Regions from separate parts of the Paenibacillus sp. BIC5C1 genome, predicted to be linked through region 1. Evidence: riboswitches for the same ligand, from Rfam matches in the RefSeq annotation. Region 1 holds a riboswitch; each other region holds the start of a gene.
What was found. A riboswitch is a leader RNA that binds a small molecule or an ion and turns the genes downstream of it on or off. The one in region 1 is predicted to bind thiamine pyrophosphate.

Region 1 (5,892 bases):
AATGATTTTTCTGACTACTTATGAAGCAAAATCTTAATTTAATATATCTTTATCGTATGTTCCAATATAGTCAAAGTCAATTGATTGAGGCCATTTGTTACGCAATTGTTATATAGTTCTGAAGATATATGGGTAACATTTCCTTAGGGTGCAAAATGCAGGGGATTCTAATTTATAAAAAGAAAATATTTACAAATATCCCTATTCCAAATGGCGCTTTTTGGTTTACAGATGAGACCGTTTCTCATATAATTTATGTAACCAAGTTTCATGTGATGAAACATGAGGAGGGCAACTTGCCATGGAAGACCGAAAGTTAACCGTCCGGGCTGTAGAACGGGCGCTGGATATATTATTGTGTTTTACAACCCGCAGTGATCTGGGACTCACGGAAATTGCCAGCCAGATCGGTCTGCACAAGAGTACAGTCCATCGTCTGATGGCTACTTTGGAGGACAAAGGGTTCGTGATCCGGGATGCTGCAACTGAGAAGTATCGGCTTGGCATACGCATCTGGGAACTGTCTGCCCATATGTCTCGCAGCGATGATCCTGCCATTTTGCTCCTTCCTGCGATGGAGCGGCTCAGAGATCGACTGGGCGAAACCGTGAGTTTATATCTTCGTGATGGCAGTGAGCGGATTCGCATTCAGGCCGTGCAGAGTGATCAGGCGATTCGTCGTGTAGCTCCGGTGGGCGTCAGACTTCCGTTATCTGTGGGAGCATCCAGCAAAGTGCTGATGGCTTTTGCCACCGAAGAGGACCGCGAAGATCTGATGAATGGACCGGAATGGCCGGTATTTATCGATCCCAAAGTATATTTGGCACAGATGAAAGACATTCTTGAATATGGCTACGCAACAAGTTATGAGGAACGTGAACCGGGAGCCGCCGCAGTATCTGTACCCATTATGGATCGGAAAGGAAACATCGCTGCTGCTTTGTCAGTATCCGGGCCTGTTAGTCGCCTCTCACAGGAGACGTTGCATGAATACGCACCTGTGCTGAAGGAAGCTGCGACACAGATGGGACTTATGTTATCCTGATTATATTTTCTGGAATTTAAAGGTTGTTTTTATGATTCGGTTGCGCTACTCTGTAATGGACGGCCCAACGGGGTCAGTATAATTAAATATGTATTTGCGGCTTAGATGCAGCAACTTGTTAACGTTACTGGGGGAGTCCGAATTGTCCGGACTGAGACGGAATCGCATGAGATTCCGGACCCTTTGCACCTGATCTGGATCATACCAGCGTAGGGAAGTAATCGGCGATACGACCACGAACACCATATCATGTGGCCTATGGACGGACTCCCTTATGGAGCCTGAATGAGGTGCGTTATTGGTGATGGACATAAGCCGGTTCCCTCGGGAACCGGCTTTTTTATACAGTAAATAGGCGGAAGCCAGTGTCAGAGCTACTTTTAGATATTGAGCTGGGAGCCATTGGCGAGCATGGGGTTCCAATAGCCTTTGCCCCGAATTCTGTATTACTTGAACTGTATGTCTCTATTTTGTGTTGTAGGTTCGCTCTTTCCTTTTCTATGTGTTGGATGGTTTGGATCCGTATGCAAGCATTTCAATCCAGGCAATCACCAATAAGGAGGAGACAAGAGCGATGAGTACAGGAAACCAAACGGGACAAGAAGCGATGGGACAGGACAAGCAGGATCAGCAGTTGGCAAAGGAAAAAGGTACGGCAGGACGGGTTCAGCCCTTCCCGGGCAGCCGCAAAGTGTACATTCAGGGCTCACGACCGGACATTGCTGTACCGGAGCGTGAAATTGCCCTTCATGACACCAATACTCCTCAAGGAGTGGAGCATAACGAACCACTGCGTGTCTACGATACGAGCGGACCGATGACCGACCCCGGATTTCATGCCGATATCCGGGCAGGGTTGCCGGCGCTGCGTACCCGCTGGATTACGGAGCGTGAAGATGTTGAAGCCTACCAGGGACGAACGGTAAAACCGGAGGATAACGGATTGAAACCGGGAGGAAAGCGAGCAGGAGCCGAGGAGTATCCGGGCTTGCGTGGCAAACCATTGCGGGCACAGGCAGGGCGCAGCGTGACCCAGATGCATTATGCACGACAGGGGATGATCACACCGGAGATGGAGTTCGCCGCCATTCGTGAGGGGGTGGAACCGGAGTTTGTGCGGCAGGAGCTGGCGAGTGGCAGGGCCATCCTACCATCAAACATCAATCACCCGGAGAGTGAGCCGATGCTGATCGGGCGTCATTTTCATGTGAAGATCAATGCGAACATCGGCAACTCTGCGGTATCCTCCTCCATCGAAGAAGAGGTGGAGAAGATGACCTGGGCGGTACGCTGGGGATCGGATACCGTGATGGATCTGTCCACAGGCAAAGACATTCATACGACCCGGGAATGGATCATCCGCAATTCACCTGTGCCGATTGGAACAGTACCGCTCTATCAGGCGCTGGAGAAGGCCAATGGAGAAGCTGAAGCACTGACCTGGGAGTTGTATCGTGATACGCTCATTGAGCAGGCAGAGCAGGGTGTGGACTATTTTACAATCCATGCAGGTGTGCTGCTGCGTTATATTCCGATGACCGCCAAACGTATGACGGGTATTGTGTCACGGGGCGGGTCCATCATGGCAGCATGGTGCCTTGCGCATCATCAGGAAAATTTTCTATACACCCATTTTGAAGAAATCTGCGAAATTATGAAAAGGTATGACGTGGCGTTCTCGCTCGGAGACGGACTGCGCCCAGGAAGTATCTACGATGCAAATGATGAAGCCCAGATGGCGGAACTGGCTACGCTTGGTGAACTAACACAAATCGCCTGGAAGCATGATGTGCAGGTGATGATTGAAGGTCCGGGACATGTGCCGATGCACAAGATTAAGGAGAATGTCGATCTGCAAATGGAGATTTGCAAGGAGGCGCCTTTCTATACGCTGGGTCCGCTGACGACCGATATTGCACCGGGATATGACCATATTACCTCGGCAATTGGAGCAGCGATGATCGGCTGGTTTGGTACGTCCATGCTCTGTTATGTTACGCCAAAAGAACATCTGGGCCTGCCCAATAAGGATGATGTGCGGGAAGGCGTTATTGCCTACAAGATCGCTGCTCATGCCGCTGATCTGGCGAAAGGTCACCCGCGTGCCCAGCGGCGGGACGATGCGCTGTCCAAAGCACGCTTTGAATTCCGCTGGAGGGATCAGTTCAACCTATCGCTGGATCCGGAACGTGCGCTATCCTACCACGATGAGACGTTGCCGGCGGAAGGGGCCAAAGAAGCCCATTTCTGCTCCATGTGTGGGCCGAAATTTTGCAGCATGCGCATTACGCAGGATATTCGTGCTTTTGCCGCAGACAAAGGTTTGTCCGAAAATGAGGCCGTGGCAGCGGGCATGTTGGAAAAGGCTGAGGAATACCGGACACGCTCTTAGGCGCTGTTATAGCGCAATCTGAGCAGCCTGACATGGTAAAAAGCCGTTCCTCTCCGTGATCGCGGAGAAGAGCGGCCCTTTTTCTGAGTTCTTGTATGTGTACATCATCTGAAAAACGTTCAGTTCTCATCAGGATGAGTTTCTTGATTTTTCTTGTTCCACATTTTATATAAAATCCCCGCAATAACAAATAAGAGTGCATCACTCAATCTGGGAGAACCGCCATATATAAACGCCGAACAGGCAAATCCAACTACAAATAATATAACAACATAAAGAAAACGCACGCTTATTCCTCCCGTCAATTGTAGACGTAGATGGTTTGAATGGCTTACGTCTCGGATTCAAAGTCTAACGCCGCTTCAAGCTCAACTTCTTCTCCAAATACGCTGCTAGCGAAACCAAAGGGCTATAGATTGCCATGCCTGTAACTGCTGTGACCCGTGCTGCTGCAGGAGCCATGGACAATTGAGCGGCTACGACTGTGTTATCTGGATACTGCTCAGCAAGTTGCTGTAACCCGGTGCTCACTGCTGCAAGATAACCTTCCTTATCGCCTCGCATAATTAACTCGAATATGCCCGGGATCAGTACTGCTTCAGTCTTTATGGTCACGGCCTCGTGTCGCTGCTCATCTTCAACATCTTGCTGCAAAGCCTGATTCACCCGCGCCATCGTTCCTTCAATCGTTGCAGGGTTGGTAAACGCTAGAATGTACTCGCCAGAATTCTGCTGCATTTCCTGAAGTAAGGGATCATCAATACCAATCACGGGCACGGGTACTTGCTGTGCCTCCTGCTCAAGTACGGCTGCAAACAGGGTACAGGTAACGAGGATGGCATCTGCATGGCAGTGGGCGATCCATTGCAGCGTTTGTGATACTTTCTCATGCGTAACTGCCTCGGTAAAATCGGAATCATGTTTGAGGCGATCCAGGCCCGGATCGACATAATGTACAAGTTCAACCTCATAAGGAGCGAGAGCTTCTTCAATCAGTGCAATATTGGAATAGTGAGCGTGAAAACAGCCAATGGTCATCATCATACTTGCCTCCTGAAATGGATTATGTCTCATATAAGTTCCGCAGATATTTAACCCATTATAGGGATGAGGCAATAGACTGTACATATTTAAAATACTGAGTTCACAACATTTATCGTGAAAACGCGAATAACCGTTCATCCACAACTTCGCAGAGGAACGGTGCAAACCACGTAAGCGATTCTCGATTTGCTTGTCATTTCATTTATCGCATAGAAGGGGCAGCATTCTTTTTAGCCATTTTTTGTTGCAAAATTTCATGAAAGGATAGACCTTGAGTGTTCTCATTCTCCTTTTTGGGAGCAGTGGTCGCCGTGTTGCGCGGATATTGATGGTGGTACGGGATCATTTGCTGAATAGGCATGCGGATCATCTTGGTTCCTCCTTTAATGCATTTTCGAATATGCATATGTGATTATTGATAGATTATGTATTCTGACGGGTTATCGTCTCTGTTACGCAAATAGGTATTTGTGACTTGTTAGACGAAACAGGTAACTTAAGGTGTAATTCCAATTGGATTGTAGTGATTTTACCCCGTATTCAGGGGATGTAAACGTTTTTAAGTAAATTCAGGAGAAAAGGACCGCATATGTGAGGTTTCGTATGGGAGGATAGAAGCGGTTGTTAAGTGAATAGACCCAGTTTTGGGAATGCCAATGGTGTCGAAATTAAGACATATTGTCTGGTTGTATAGGTACGACGCAAGCTAGCTAACTTGGTACCATGGTCGGTTGTCGGGTGCATACTAGGGCATTTTTTTGGTGGATAGATAAAGGGAACAAGGCAAAAAGCCGTCAGGAAAACCTGACAGCCTAACAGCATTTTGCATAAATCCGTGAGCGGTATGCTATTTTGAGATATAGATCGCAATGGTCCAATTCGAATTAAGGAATGACCATAATCACTTTTTCTTATTTTTCTTGGCGAACAGCGATATACAAGTCCACTTGTACGTTCTCAGGATCGAGACTGCGCTCATCATACAATTCGAAATCTCCGGTAAACGTGCGATCCCCTTGATTGTTCCAGGCCCACACCGCACCCCAGGCCTCACCTACGACCTCGGCCATCGGGCCCTTTCTGGAGGTGAACACCGCATATGTTGCAGGCGGTAGGTTAACGGAACTCACTCCCTCAGGCAACGCTTCATCCAGACCCACCTCATGACCCACCAGTATGGTGTATTCTCCATTTATGCCATCTGTATAATTAGCGTAACAGCCATAGCGGTTGGCTTCAGGGGCAGGCTGATGATCTGAGGCGAAGTAGCTGTTCCAGAGTCCCTGAATACAGCCTTTGCCACTCATCTCAATGGCATTGGTTGTTCTGGCGGACACACCTGCAAGGCGCTTTCCTGGCAGTGTGACGTACCGAATGGGCTCTGTGGAAAGCCGATTGTCGCGAGTTCCTT
Region 2 (5,892 bases), 260 kb from region 1:
GCACCGAGCGGCGGTTCTGTTCCCAGATATCGAGCAGCCAGCGCTGCATGTCGCTGCGGGTCAATGCATCAAGTGCACTAAATGGCTCGTCCAGCAGCATCAGCTCCTGCGGACTGAGCAGCGCGCGCAGAAAGGCAACCCGCTGCTGCATGCCACCCGATAACATATGCGGATAGGCTTGTTCAAATCCGGCCAGTCCGACACTGCTCAGCCACTTCCGGGCATCTGCAAGCGCTTCTGCTCGGGGTGGTGCATCTGCAGACACTTCACCAGCAAGCAGCACATTGTCCTCAATGGTACGCCATGGGAAGAGGGCAGGCTGCTGCGGCATATAGCTAATCTTGCCGCGTTGTCCGGTAACATCCTGACCATTCATCAGGATTTGGCCCCCCTGTGGTTTCAGCAGACCGCCGATGATGTGAAACAGGGTGCTTTTGCCACAGCCGGAAGGGCCAACGATGGCTACGAATTCTCCTTGCTCCACGGTCAGTGACAGGCCATCCAGAACGGGCAATGTGCTGCGTCGCTCGCGGAACGAAGCATGCACGTTCAGAACTTCGAGCGCTGGTGATAAATGATGTGCAGGTAAGGCCGCGGCTCCATTCTCAGAAAGTCCACTACCTTTTGGAATGGTTGCACCTTCATTCGGTGCAGCAGCTATCTGCTCGTTGTGTTCGGGTGTCATCTTTTCATCACTTCCTAACCGTTATATGGTGCATATTTCAAAGTTATCGTTTTTGTGGCCGCCAGCGTACGAGCAGCTTCTCCAATAGCGCAATGAGCAGGAAGAGCAGCAGGCTCAGTGCCACAATAATCATGATTGCCACGAAAAGACGATCCGTCCGATAGGCCGATTTTTGCAGCATCATATAATAACCGATACCCTTATCTGCACCGATCCATTCGGCGATAATCGCACCCATGACGCTGTACGTAGCGGCAATTTTAATCCCCGAGAACACTGAGGGTAATGCATGTGGGAGTTCGAGCTTCCAGAAAATTTGGCCGCGTTTTGCACCAGCCATGCGCATATAGTTCATCATCGCTGCATCGGTGCGGGTCAACCCGTCCATGGCAGCTACAGCCACCGGGAAGAAGCAGACCAGGATGATGGTAATCAGTTTGGGCAGCAGCCCAAATCCGAACCAGATCAGCAAGAGCGGCGCAAGCGCGATGGTCGGTATATTTTGACTAAGAATAAGTAATGGATAGAGTGCAGATTTCAAAAAGGGAATTAAATGCAGCACCATCGCAATCAGTAATCCCACAAGTGTACCTGCTGCAAACCCTATCAAAGTCAACTGGATTGTTGCCCATGCATGCATGCCAAGTCGCTCGGCCTGGGACGCTGCTTCATGGGCGATGTCCGAAGGTGCAGGCAGCATCCATTTCTCAATATGGAACAGGGAGACGGCTCCCTGCCATATCGCTATAAAGAGAATAACCGCCACAAAGGGCGGCCAAACGCTTTTCCAATAGGCATGCATTAGCGATATTTCTCCGTCAGGGTGTCCATGCTGAAGCCACTTGGGCTATGGGCGATCTTGATCTGTGAGATGATGCTCGGACTGCCGGCTTCCACAAGAACTTCGTGCATTTTGCGAACAACCTCCAACAGCTCATCCAGTTCTCCTTCCATCGTGGTATCCAGTGGATTAACCTGATATTTCAAACCAGACTGCTGAATAACTTCGATGGCACGATCAACGTAAGGATAGGAATTTTCGCCATTGGGCGTTTTGGGAATGACTTGAATGCTAAGTAGTGTGCTTGCCATGAGAGATCACTTTTCCTTTCGAAATATATAAAACGAACTAATGACTGTTACACTTGCCACTTCGATGACAGAATAACCTTCCAATCGCTGTTATCCCCAGATTTTTTTGATTCCCTTCTCCAAAGGGAAAATCCGGTGATAAAGGCGAACGCTTCGCTTTTTCACGTTATTTCTGTCCTCTTCGTTCTCGTGTAAATACTAAGTTCATTTTATATGGATAATTTTATTGGGGTAAGAACTCGTTCGTATATGCTTTGGATACATCTACCTGCTCGTCGAGCAGTTTTTTGCTAAACATCCAGTCCGTGTAGTTCTGCCATACTTCCTGCTTTTGCTCACCCCAGCGCGGTGCGTCATCCTGATATTTCGGACTCAGCCACTTCTGGCTTGCGAGTACAAGGTCCTTATCCAGATCCGGTACGGCCATGATCAGAATGTTGGCAGCGTCTTCGGGATGTTCAATCGCATATTGATATCCTTCGGAAGTCGCTTTCAAGAACGCTTTAACCAGCTCGGGATCGTTCTGAATCGTCTTTTCATTGGTAACAAGTACTGGAGTGTAGTAGTCCAGTGCCTCGGAATAATCCTTCACATATAGCATGTCGATCGGTTCGCCGCGCAGTTCGGCTTCAATGCCCGTCCATGCGTAGAAAATCCAGGCAAAGTCGATATCGCGTTTCACAGCGGTGAAGAAATCTGCATCGCCCATGCTGATATTTTTTACTTTGGATACATCGGCGCCTTCGCCTTCCATAATGGACTGCATCACAGCTTCTTCTACCGGGGAGCCCCAGCCACCATAAGTTTTGCCTTCAAAATCTTTGGGGGACTTGATGTTCCGATCCGCCGGAGCGGCAAATCCGGACGTGTTATGCTGAATAACCGCAGCGATGGACACGAGTGGTACGCCTTGTGTGCGGGCCTGGGTCACACTCTCCTGATAACTTACGCCAAAAGGCACTTCGTTCGAAGCTACCATGGTATCCGCGCCTCCGGCACCTGGCTGTACAATCTCGACATTCAAGCCTTCGGCTTTGTAAAAACCTTGATCTACGGCCGCATACAGGCCGGTATGATTCGTATTTGGTGTCCAGTCCAGCACCACTTTAACGTCCTTGAGGGCTGCATTGTCACCTTCATTGCTGTTTTCGGTGTTGCTGCTACCATTTTCTCCTGAAGGTGCAGCTTCTTTGCCGCCACATGCAGCCACAGCCACTAGTAGTACGCACAAGAGCATTAGGCCCATCATTTTACGCCATCTCATCTTTATTTCTCTCCTTCATGTTGTCCGGCCAGTGGCGCGGGGTACTCCTTGGCTTCATATCCAAGCTTCTTGCATAAATCGACAGATTTATACCAGCTATGATCCGGATGACGTCACTTTTTTAGCTCTCTGGCTATATAAAAGAACATTAAAAAAGCGCCCCGTTAATCCGGGACGCGTGCAGGCGTTAGAGATGTGGCACTCAGCAAAGAGGCTGGGCCAATTCGATATACTCCGATTCCTACGCTGGCATGATCCAGATCAGGTCTAAGGGTCAGTATCTTGGTGGGATACACTCTCAGCCGGCCTATTCCGACTCCCCTGGGAAACTATGAAGTTACGGGCATTACTAGGTGTAATTATAGGCCAGAGGCCCATGCATGTCCAGTCAGGAACTGGATAGGGGCACGTATGAAATAGTCAAAAGGCCGTTATACATGCGTATAACGACCTCTCTAGATGTGTTATTTTCAATAATTATCGTGGCGAATCATATAAGGAAATCTGACTGAGTGCAAAAGCATCGGATTTCGGGTCATAGCCTACCTGTTTCTGAGTGGTTTCCAGATTCAATCGTTTAAACCGATTATTCGAGATTCCATGCAGTATGGTGAAGGGTTCCAGATCTGGAGCTGTAATTGCTTTGAACATCAAATCACACAAGTCAGCCGGACTAATATACGCGCTCATATCCCTTGCCTCCAGCGCGGGTCCATCCGGTTGAAAATCATCATATGCCCCTATACGTATTGCAACACTTTGTAAACCTTCGGTATACGCAAAATAGGAAGCGAGCGATTCTCCAAAACATTTGCTAACCCCGTACAAATTCCGTGGGCGTGTCGGCATGTCCGGATAGATTTGAGCATCAATGGGATAACCCTCAATCGTCTGTGCACTGCTTGCCAGAATGACTCTCTGCACACCTTGGTCTTGAGCTGCACGGAATACATTAAATGTACCCTTGATATTGATATCCAACAACGATTCATAAAACCCTGCATGTGGGGAAGGGTCTCCCGCCAGATGTACAACCACATCCATGCCTTCGCAAGCGTGCTGACAGGCTTCGGGATCTGTCACATCCAGTGTCATGATCTCATGGCTTGTCCCTTGATACGTATGCAGTCTGTCGATACTCAAATCCGTAAGTCGCAGGTGAAATGCTTCTGACAAGTGATGGGACAAGTCACGTCCAATTTTTCCGGCTGCGCCGGTAATTAAAATGTTCATAAATCAGCTCCAATTCTTAGCGCTGGAAGAACTCGATCCATTCCTTTTCAGGTCCATAGATGAAGAAATAACGGTAACCGTTAGGCAGTGTAATCATCTCTCCATCAATAAACTCGGCCTCGGTTTCCTTAATGCGGTTGTACTCAGACTCAAGGTCATCGACATGGATGGCAAAATGGTGCACCGTACCTTCGGCAGGCAGCTTGTCGCTGTATCCCTGAATCAACTCAATCTCGGTCTCATGGCTTCCGTTGAAGCCGAGAAAAGCGAGCTGAATGACACCGTTGGTATGAGTTACCCGGTCTTTCAATTCAAGACCAACAATCTCCGTATAGAAACGCAGCGTGGTCTCCAGATCACGAACGGCAATGCCGACGTGGTCAATGCGCTTTTGAAAACTCATCATCCAAATCCTCCTTATATGTAGCGAATATTCCCTACCATTTTAAGGGATATGATAGGGCTCTAATACGAGGTTGTCAAATCCGATTTTAATTTGGAAATATTATATTTGTTCACAGAATGTTCACTTATGTAGAGGGGTTTGTCATCTCTATAATTACGAAGGTAAACAGAGAGGATGAGAGAATTGCCAACAACGAAAAAAGAACAGATTGTTTTTGGAATAATGATGTGTACAGGGATGGTTGTCGTCATGATGACTTTCAATTTATGGCACAATGGGTTATTGAGCAAGATGTCCGCGTTTGAGATACTGCTTCAGTTCATATTGTGCTTTATCATTGCGTTCCTGGTGGAGTCCTTCATTGTGGGGCCTGTAGCGAGAAAAATTGCCTTTGCCTTACCTTTTGACAAGTCCAACAAAATCCTGGGTGTGCTCGCCATGTCATTTTTCATGGTTATTGGGATGGTTCTGATCATGTCCTTGTATGGAATGATTTCCGCTTATCTTGCAAATCAGTTAAATGGAGCATCTGTACTAAGTACGTATCTTCATACAATTGCTCGTAATTTCAGCCTGGCGCTACCTTACCAAATTATTATTCTGGGACCACTCGTTCGATATGTATTCGGTAAATTCATTAAGGATAAGGGGAATGTAGTCCCTTCAACCTAAATAATGTTAGTTCCGATTCAAAGCACCTGAAAGTATTTCCTGGGCAATCTTGTGTAAATAAATAGATCGTATGATCACCTTTAATGAAAGGTGATCTGAGGCAAAGATAGGACACTTTCTGCCATGATTACAGCGCTAACGAATCGGGAACATCTTATTAGGCCGGTTTTTAAGGAATGAAAAATCTAACGAATCTCAGCGGCGTTATTATGCTAAGAAACTGCAACGAGACCTTGATTTGGAGCTAATTATCTAGAATAACGTCTCTAGGATTCGTTAGATTTCAAACATGCAGAAATGGGGATGAATAGCGTGTACCAGGTTCGTTAGAACAGAATAACGCTACAACAAAATGTCCACCGCCAATTCATGGCGATGGACATCTCAATCTCTATAATAGGTATTCTATTTCTGATTCTAATTCTCAGGTCTGCCTCGACACATAACTGTTAAGTCACTGTATCGACCACATGTTTGTTCTGCCATTGATAGGTGATCACGCTGATAATCAGCAGACCAACTGCAAAAATGGCAAGCATC
Region 3 (5,892 bases), 2.4 Mb from region 1:
CGGGAAGTCTGGGATGGTCAAGCGCTGAAGTAATCATATGCCTTGTAGCAGGAGTAGTTGCTCTTGGACTGTTCACATGGAGACAGCTCGCGTCTACAAATCCGCTGCTCGATCTGCGTGCTTTCAAGTATAATATGTTCTCACTGACCACGGTCATTAATATCGCGATCACGATGATCATGTATGCTGATATGATGTTGCTTCCTTTATACCTCCAAAATGCACGGGGTTACACTGCATTGGAGTCCGGATTATTATTGCTTCCAGGGGCACTTGTCATGGGCTTCCTGATGCCAATAACAGGTAGATTGTTTGACCGGTTTGGTGCAAAATGGCTGGCGATTATCGGGATGGTTATCACGATCGTAACCACCATTGGTTTCATTGATCTATCGGATTCTACCAGTTATACTTACCTGGTATTAATGTCAACAGGTCGCCGAATTGGTATGGCCTTGCTCATGATGCCTATCCAAACGGCAGGTTTGAATCAACTGCCTCCAAGACTTGGGCCACACGGTACAGCGATATCCAACACCGTGAGACAAGTAGCTGGCGCTGTGGGTACTTCATTGCTCGTAAGTGTAATGACTAGTCGCACAACGGCACATGTACAGGATATGGTGGCAACGGGTGCAGCCAAAGGCTTAACCCAGCAGCAGTTGGGAATGGAATCCATGATCCAGGGAATTAATGATGCTTATGTAGTCATTATCGGTATTGCCGTTCTCGGATTGCTACTTTCCTTCTTCATCAAACGTACCAAACAAGCGACGGAGGAAGACTCCAAGCAGCCTGTAAGACAAAAAGTCTCGATGAATACAAATTAAGAACAACATTTACATGAATTACTTCATGTAGAGCCTATCGTATCTTATATAAAAGCGGCAGATTAGGACCCTAAGCTTTACGTCCAATCTGCCGCTTTTTTTGTGTATTACAAATAAACAGAAGCCTCTCCACTTCAGGGATAAACGCTGTGTTAAGGTGTGCTCTATTTCGTGCTATCCATCGGACCCTGTCTGATTTGTTCGAGATATAAGCTACAATCTTTGACAATCATACTAGCTTCGCAGTTCAGAGAAGACAATTCAAATTCCGTTTGAAACGCTTGCAGCGTTACTTCCAACATGGAAATATTGATCTCTTTCTGCTCGACTAAAGCAAGCAGCCCTTTGGTCAGTTCTTTCGCTTTCATAGACGCTTCCGAGTGGAGAATGGAATGACTGAATTTCTGAAGACTCGCAATCAGGTTGTTTTTATCCAGTGCAATTTCTTTGGAACCAGGAGCGATCACCAACAGACTTGGAAAATCAATAATATGCTCTTGTCTTTCCAGCATGGAACGAAGCAAAATTTCAATGTAAATCAGGATTTTGGGTACAAGATGCTTCCAATTCGGCTGGGCAAGTTGGAAGTTTCTCCACATATTCGAGATTTGATGTATCATGCCAAAACCAAAAATAGCCCCTTCATAAGCAAAGGGTTTCAATTCTTCACCAAATACCTGAACCAGTCGGTCAGATAACCAATTTAACTGCATACGAGTCAAGTTCTCCAGATTGCATTCTCCAGAGTAGAAGCCTGTCCAGAATAGCTCCACAACAAGCTTTTTTTCCGGCAAAATCATCGGAACCATAATTTGATCTACCAGTAAGTCAAAATCGGATGCATAGCTTCGGCTCTCCAAATCTTTGCGAATCATCATATCTTCCTCTACACGCTGCTCTAGAATGGCAAGAATACAATCATCCTTGGAACCAAAGAATTTATAAAATGTTCCTTTGGACACACCTGACTCGTCTAGGATCATTTGAATGGAGGTGTTGGTTACTCCATGTTTCTCAAAGAGCACAAGTGCTGAGTCCAATAACATTTGTTTCCGTTTATTCATAAGCTCCCCCTGGATGATTTGAGCGGTTCACTTCAAGACATCTAATAATCTACTGCAAATCCACTGCAAACATCACATGTTCTTTCCAAATCCCCTTGATTTTAATATTCTGGCGATCTGTTTCCTGGAAGCCCGCTTTACGCAACACTCGAATTGATCCGGCATTGTCGGGAAGTGCACCTGCCTCCACTCGTTTTATTCCCGCTTCATTCATGGCGAAATCCAGGGCTAGCCGAAGGGCTTCACTCATGTATCCCTTGCCATTCTGTACCTGATCCAGCACATAACCGACAATCCATTTGGCTGTGGAATCCAGTTCAAGTTCGAACAGAGAAATCTCTCCAATGAGCTCATGTGTATGGTTCAGGAAGATCCCGAAAGAGTATCGTTTCCCTTCTTCCCTGGCCTTGCTCCAACCTTCGAGAAGTGCAACTTGACCCTCCAGTGTATAGAATGTCTCCGATCGTTCACTTGCCGATATCTCTTCGAAAACAGCCCGGTTCCGGATCTGCAAATCCAGCAGTGTCGGCGCGTCCTCCACATTCAAAAATCGTAAATAGATACGTTCCTCACGATTGTCCATCTGTATGTTCATCCTTATCTCTGGTTGTAGTAGATTGCATTCATCAGAAGTACGAGAGTTGCCGTTTATACGCCATATCCCAGAACAGATATTCAAATTCAACACTTCTTCTGAATATGTCTTCTATGGCCTCCAGCTCCTGCTCGGTTTTATGTTCACATAATGCATCAAGTGTATCATAGAACCATTCGAATGAGTCGCGGAATTCATCACTTGCATAATTTTCGATCCAAGTCTGATAGAAATTGCCCTCTAATGAATCTCGATATTGTTCTTTTAATCTTGTGGCATAGTCGTAATACGTCCATGCACAAGGGAAAATGACGGCGATGATTTCGGCTACCCCACCTGTTTGTGCAACACTCATCATATTCGACGTATACGCCTTGTTGTATAGTGATGGTTTGACAGCATGATTTCCATCCAGTGTAATCCCAAATCCATTCATATAATTTCGATGCAAATCCATTTCTTCGTACAGAATAGCGTGTTGAATCACCGTAAAGTTCGTCATCAGTTTTTCATCTGTCGCCTTCACCGCACCCATGGCAAAAATCTTCGCATATTCAATCAGATATGTATAGTCCTGAAGAAGATAAAACTTAAACGCTTCCTGATCCAATGTGCCTTTTCCCATCTCGTGTAAAAAAGGATGGTTGTATCCATCTTCCCATACGGCTCTGGACTTGTCTTTTAACGTTCTCGAAAATGACATGATCATTTCTCCTTTTATTAAAATCATAATGTCCCGCTTCACATCCAGCTATCGCGTTCTGTCGTACAAAATGCAGACCAAAAAGCCCTTGACCTATTTTCGGCAAGGGCAAAATAACATGAGTACATGTCATTTGCTCCCTACGTCAGTCTTAACTAACAGGTTCAAAGGGTCAGGTTTTAACCTTCTCAACTGCGAACAGTCCCCCTGCAAATAGCTCAGGCTTATTACAACATGTGTTTTTCCAAATGTCAATCCATTCCTATTAATCTTCAAGTTCTGCTAAATCTTCTTGCAAGTTCTTAAGTCGGGTCCGGATATCCTTAATTATACTTTGTAATTTGTTTAATTCATCGACCCATTTTTGCTCATTAGAGACGTTCGTTGCTGAAGTTGAATGATGCCCGGGAGACGTCCTTAACTGATCTAAATCCGATTCGTATGTCCGCCGCTTTTCCTCAGCTTTTGCCAATTCCTCTTCTTCGATGGCAATCTGGTGCTCCAGATAGATGATGTCTGAGGAGTAGCCGTGGGTTAAGCGCTGTGAATACGTCATAGTTCACCTCATTTCTGATCATCCATTGCTTTTCCAAGGTCATATGGCTGAATATCGATATCCAAATCCATACCCAGAGCCAATTTGGCAAGTTGACTTCCAATAAAAGGCCCCATCGTTAGACCAGACGCTCCAAGCCCGTTGGCTGTGATCAAACCATTCCAACCTGGAACAGCACCCATTACTGGAAGAAAACCTGGTGTAAATGGACGAAATCCTACTCTTACTTCCTGAAACGTGCTATCAGCTAAACCGGGAGCCAGTTCCAATCCTTTATTCAAAATTTCCTGCATTCCGCCTGCGGTTACTCTTGTATCGTATCCTTCAGTATCATTTTCGTGAGTCGCTCCGATCACAATCTTCTGTTGATCAAAGGCTAACAGATATTGATCCGAAGGAGGCATGACAACAGGCCAGTTCCCAGTGTCCTCTCGATCGTGAACCTGCAAGTGCATAATTTGCGCCTTCTGATAATGAACCTTAAAATCAATGCCCAAGGGCTTCAACAGTTCATTAGCCCAAGCGCCGGCACACACAATAACCTCGTCAGCCGATATGACTTTACCTTCAACAACCACTCCAGTTACTCGGTCCGATTCATATTGAAGTGTCGCGTCCCCATTCATCAGGACCGCCCCATTTCGCTGAGCCGATCGAATTAAAGCATCACGCAGCGCGCGTCCATCGATACGCGCAGCTCCGCTGATGTAGACTGACTGAAAGTTCTCCTCCAGAAGAGGAAAACGCTCATGGGTTTCTTTTGCATCCAGACGGGTAATATCGGCAATCTCCGGCGCATTTTCTTTACGAAGTTGTGCCCGCTCCTGCATCTTGTTAATTTTCTCCACATCCGTATGGATACTAAGAGCGCCAACTTGAGCATAACCTGTTTCCGTTTCCCCTTCACTCTTGAGTTCTTCAATCAACCCGGGATAAAAACGTGCACCTGCCTTGGCAAGCTGATACCAATCCTGATTACGGCGCTGAGATAACCATGGACAAATAATCCCGGCAGCAGCATCCGTAGCCTGTCCCCGATCTTTCCGGTCTATAATAAGAACTTCCGCACCCCGTTTTGCCAATTGATACGCTGTGGAAGCCCCAAGAATTCCTGATCCTACGACGATGACTTTCTTCATGACTGCATCCCTTTCCTAAATCACTGTAACCATTATAACGCATACTGCTTCGTCTGATAATGGTACGGCATCGACATTATGATACATGTTCCTAAAAGGTTTTCGATAAAATGTTATTTATGTAATATAATTCAAATCAGGTTTCTTTTAACGCTGTATCCACGCCATTTACGCACACGACCTTTAACGAAATGAGGAATAACACAACGATGCCGAAACCTAGTATGGGGAATTCACTGGATCCCGATATGCCGCTTATGATTACAGGTCAAAACCAGCTGACCGTAGATGAATTAATGAATTGGAACGGCCATTCGCGGGATTACAGTATTGTGCAGTGTATCGGGGGAACAGGGAAAATCGCAGCCCAAAATCATGAGTTTTCAATTCGAAAAGGAACAGCTCTTATTATGTTTCCGGAGGTGACATATCGTTACGACAATCTGAGTGATTCATTGTTGTTCGATTGTCTGTCTTTTAATGGCTATTTATTGCCACGGTTTCTGCATACCTTGCAAATCGGGGAGCTGCGCGCCTTCAAGCCGGATGGAATGCTTCATATCCTGCTGCATGAAATAACGTTGGCGCTACAGTCCCGGCACAAGGATCAGATCTGGCACGTATCCGCATTGCTGTACATGCTTCTGGTCAGGTTAACGATTGATGGCGATCGTTATGGTGCTTATGAACGTTCGGATGCCCGATTAAAGCTGGGCGGACTGGTTACTTTTATCAAGCAAAATTATGATCAGGATATCTCGCTCTCCATGCTGGCTCAGCAAATGGACGTCACCGAACAGCATCTAAATCGGATATTCAAAAAGGAATTCCAAATGACTCCGCTTGATTATCTGACACGATATCGGTTATTGAAGGCCAAGGAAATGCTCGTCCATAACGCTGGAATAACGGCCCACGAGATTGCTCGGGCTGTCGGTTTCAACAGCGCCAGTTATTTTGGATCCGTTTTCAAAAAATATGAAGGGATCTCTCCTATTGAGTTAC

Region 2: linked by a shared signal. The riboswitch ahead of RS891_RS02280 (ABC transporter substrate-binding protein) and the one ahead of thiC (phosphomethylpyrimidine synthase ThiC) in region 1 are both predicted to bind thiamine pyrophosphate.
Region 3: linked by a shared signal. The riboswitch ahead of tenA (thiaminase II) and the one ahead of thiC (phosphomethylpyrimidine synthase ThiC) in region 1 are both predicted to bind thiamine pyrophosphate.

Annotation. Positions count from the first base shown of each region.
Region 1 is NZ_CP135922.1:725,840-731,731, forward strand. Features, by position in the region: gene RS891_RS03470 (IclR family transcriptional regulator) at 302-1,045, shown strand; TPP riboswitch at 1,165-1,278, shown strand; gene thiC (phosphomethylpyrimidine synthase ThiC) at 1,653-3,437, shown strand; gene RS891_RS03480 (hypothetical protein) at 3,557-3,724, opposite strand; gene RS891_RS03485 (aspartate/glutamate racemase family protein) at 3,789-4,481, opposite strand; gene RS891_RS03490 (hypothetical protein) at 4,684-4,851, opposite strand; gene RS891_RS03495 (zinc ribbon domain-containing protein) at 5,393-5,892, opposite strand, start outside.
Region 2 is NZ_CP135922.1:469,554-475,445, forward strand. Features, by position in the region: gene RS891_RS02265 (ABC transporter ATP-binding protein) at 1-685, opposite strand, end outside; gene RS891_RS02270 (ABC transporter permease) at 729-1,487, opposite strand; gene RS891_RS02275 (MTH1187 family thiamine-binding protein) at 1,487-1,777, opposite strand; gene RS891_RS02280 (ABC transporter substrate-binding protein) at 2,001-3,041, opposite strand; TPP riboswitch at 3,262-3,374, opposite strand; gene RS891_RS02285 (NAD-dependent epimerase/dehydratase family protein) at 3,519-4,274, opposite strand; gene RS891_RS02290 (VOC family protein) at 4,291-4,677, opposite strand; gene RS891_RS02295 (DUF2798 domain-containing protein) at 4,864-5,352, shown strand; gene RS891_RS02300 (MFS transporter) at 5,802-5,892, opposite strand, start outside.
Region 3 is NZ_CP135922.1:3,137,292-3,143,183, reverse strand. Features, by position in the region: gene RS891_RS14260 (DHA2 family efflux MFS transporter permease subunit) at 1-830, shown strand, start outside; gene RS891_RS14255 (TetR/AcrR family transcriptional regulator) at 995-1,894, opposite strand; gene RS891_RS14250 (GNAT family N-acetyltransferase) at 1,944-2,477, opposite strand; gene tenA (thiaminase II) at 2,521-3,192, opposite strand; TPP riboswitch at 3,313-3,411, opposite strand; gene RS891_RS14240 (hypothetical protein) at 3,458-3,748, opposite strand; gene RS891_RS14235 (NAD(P)/FAD-dependent oxidoreductase) at 3,757-4,887, opposite strand; gene RS891_RS14230 (AraC family transcriptional regulator) at 5,097-5,892, shown strand, end outside.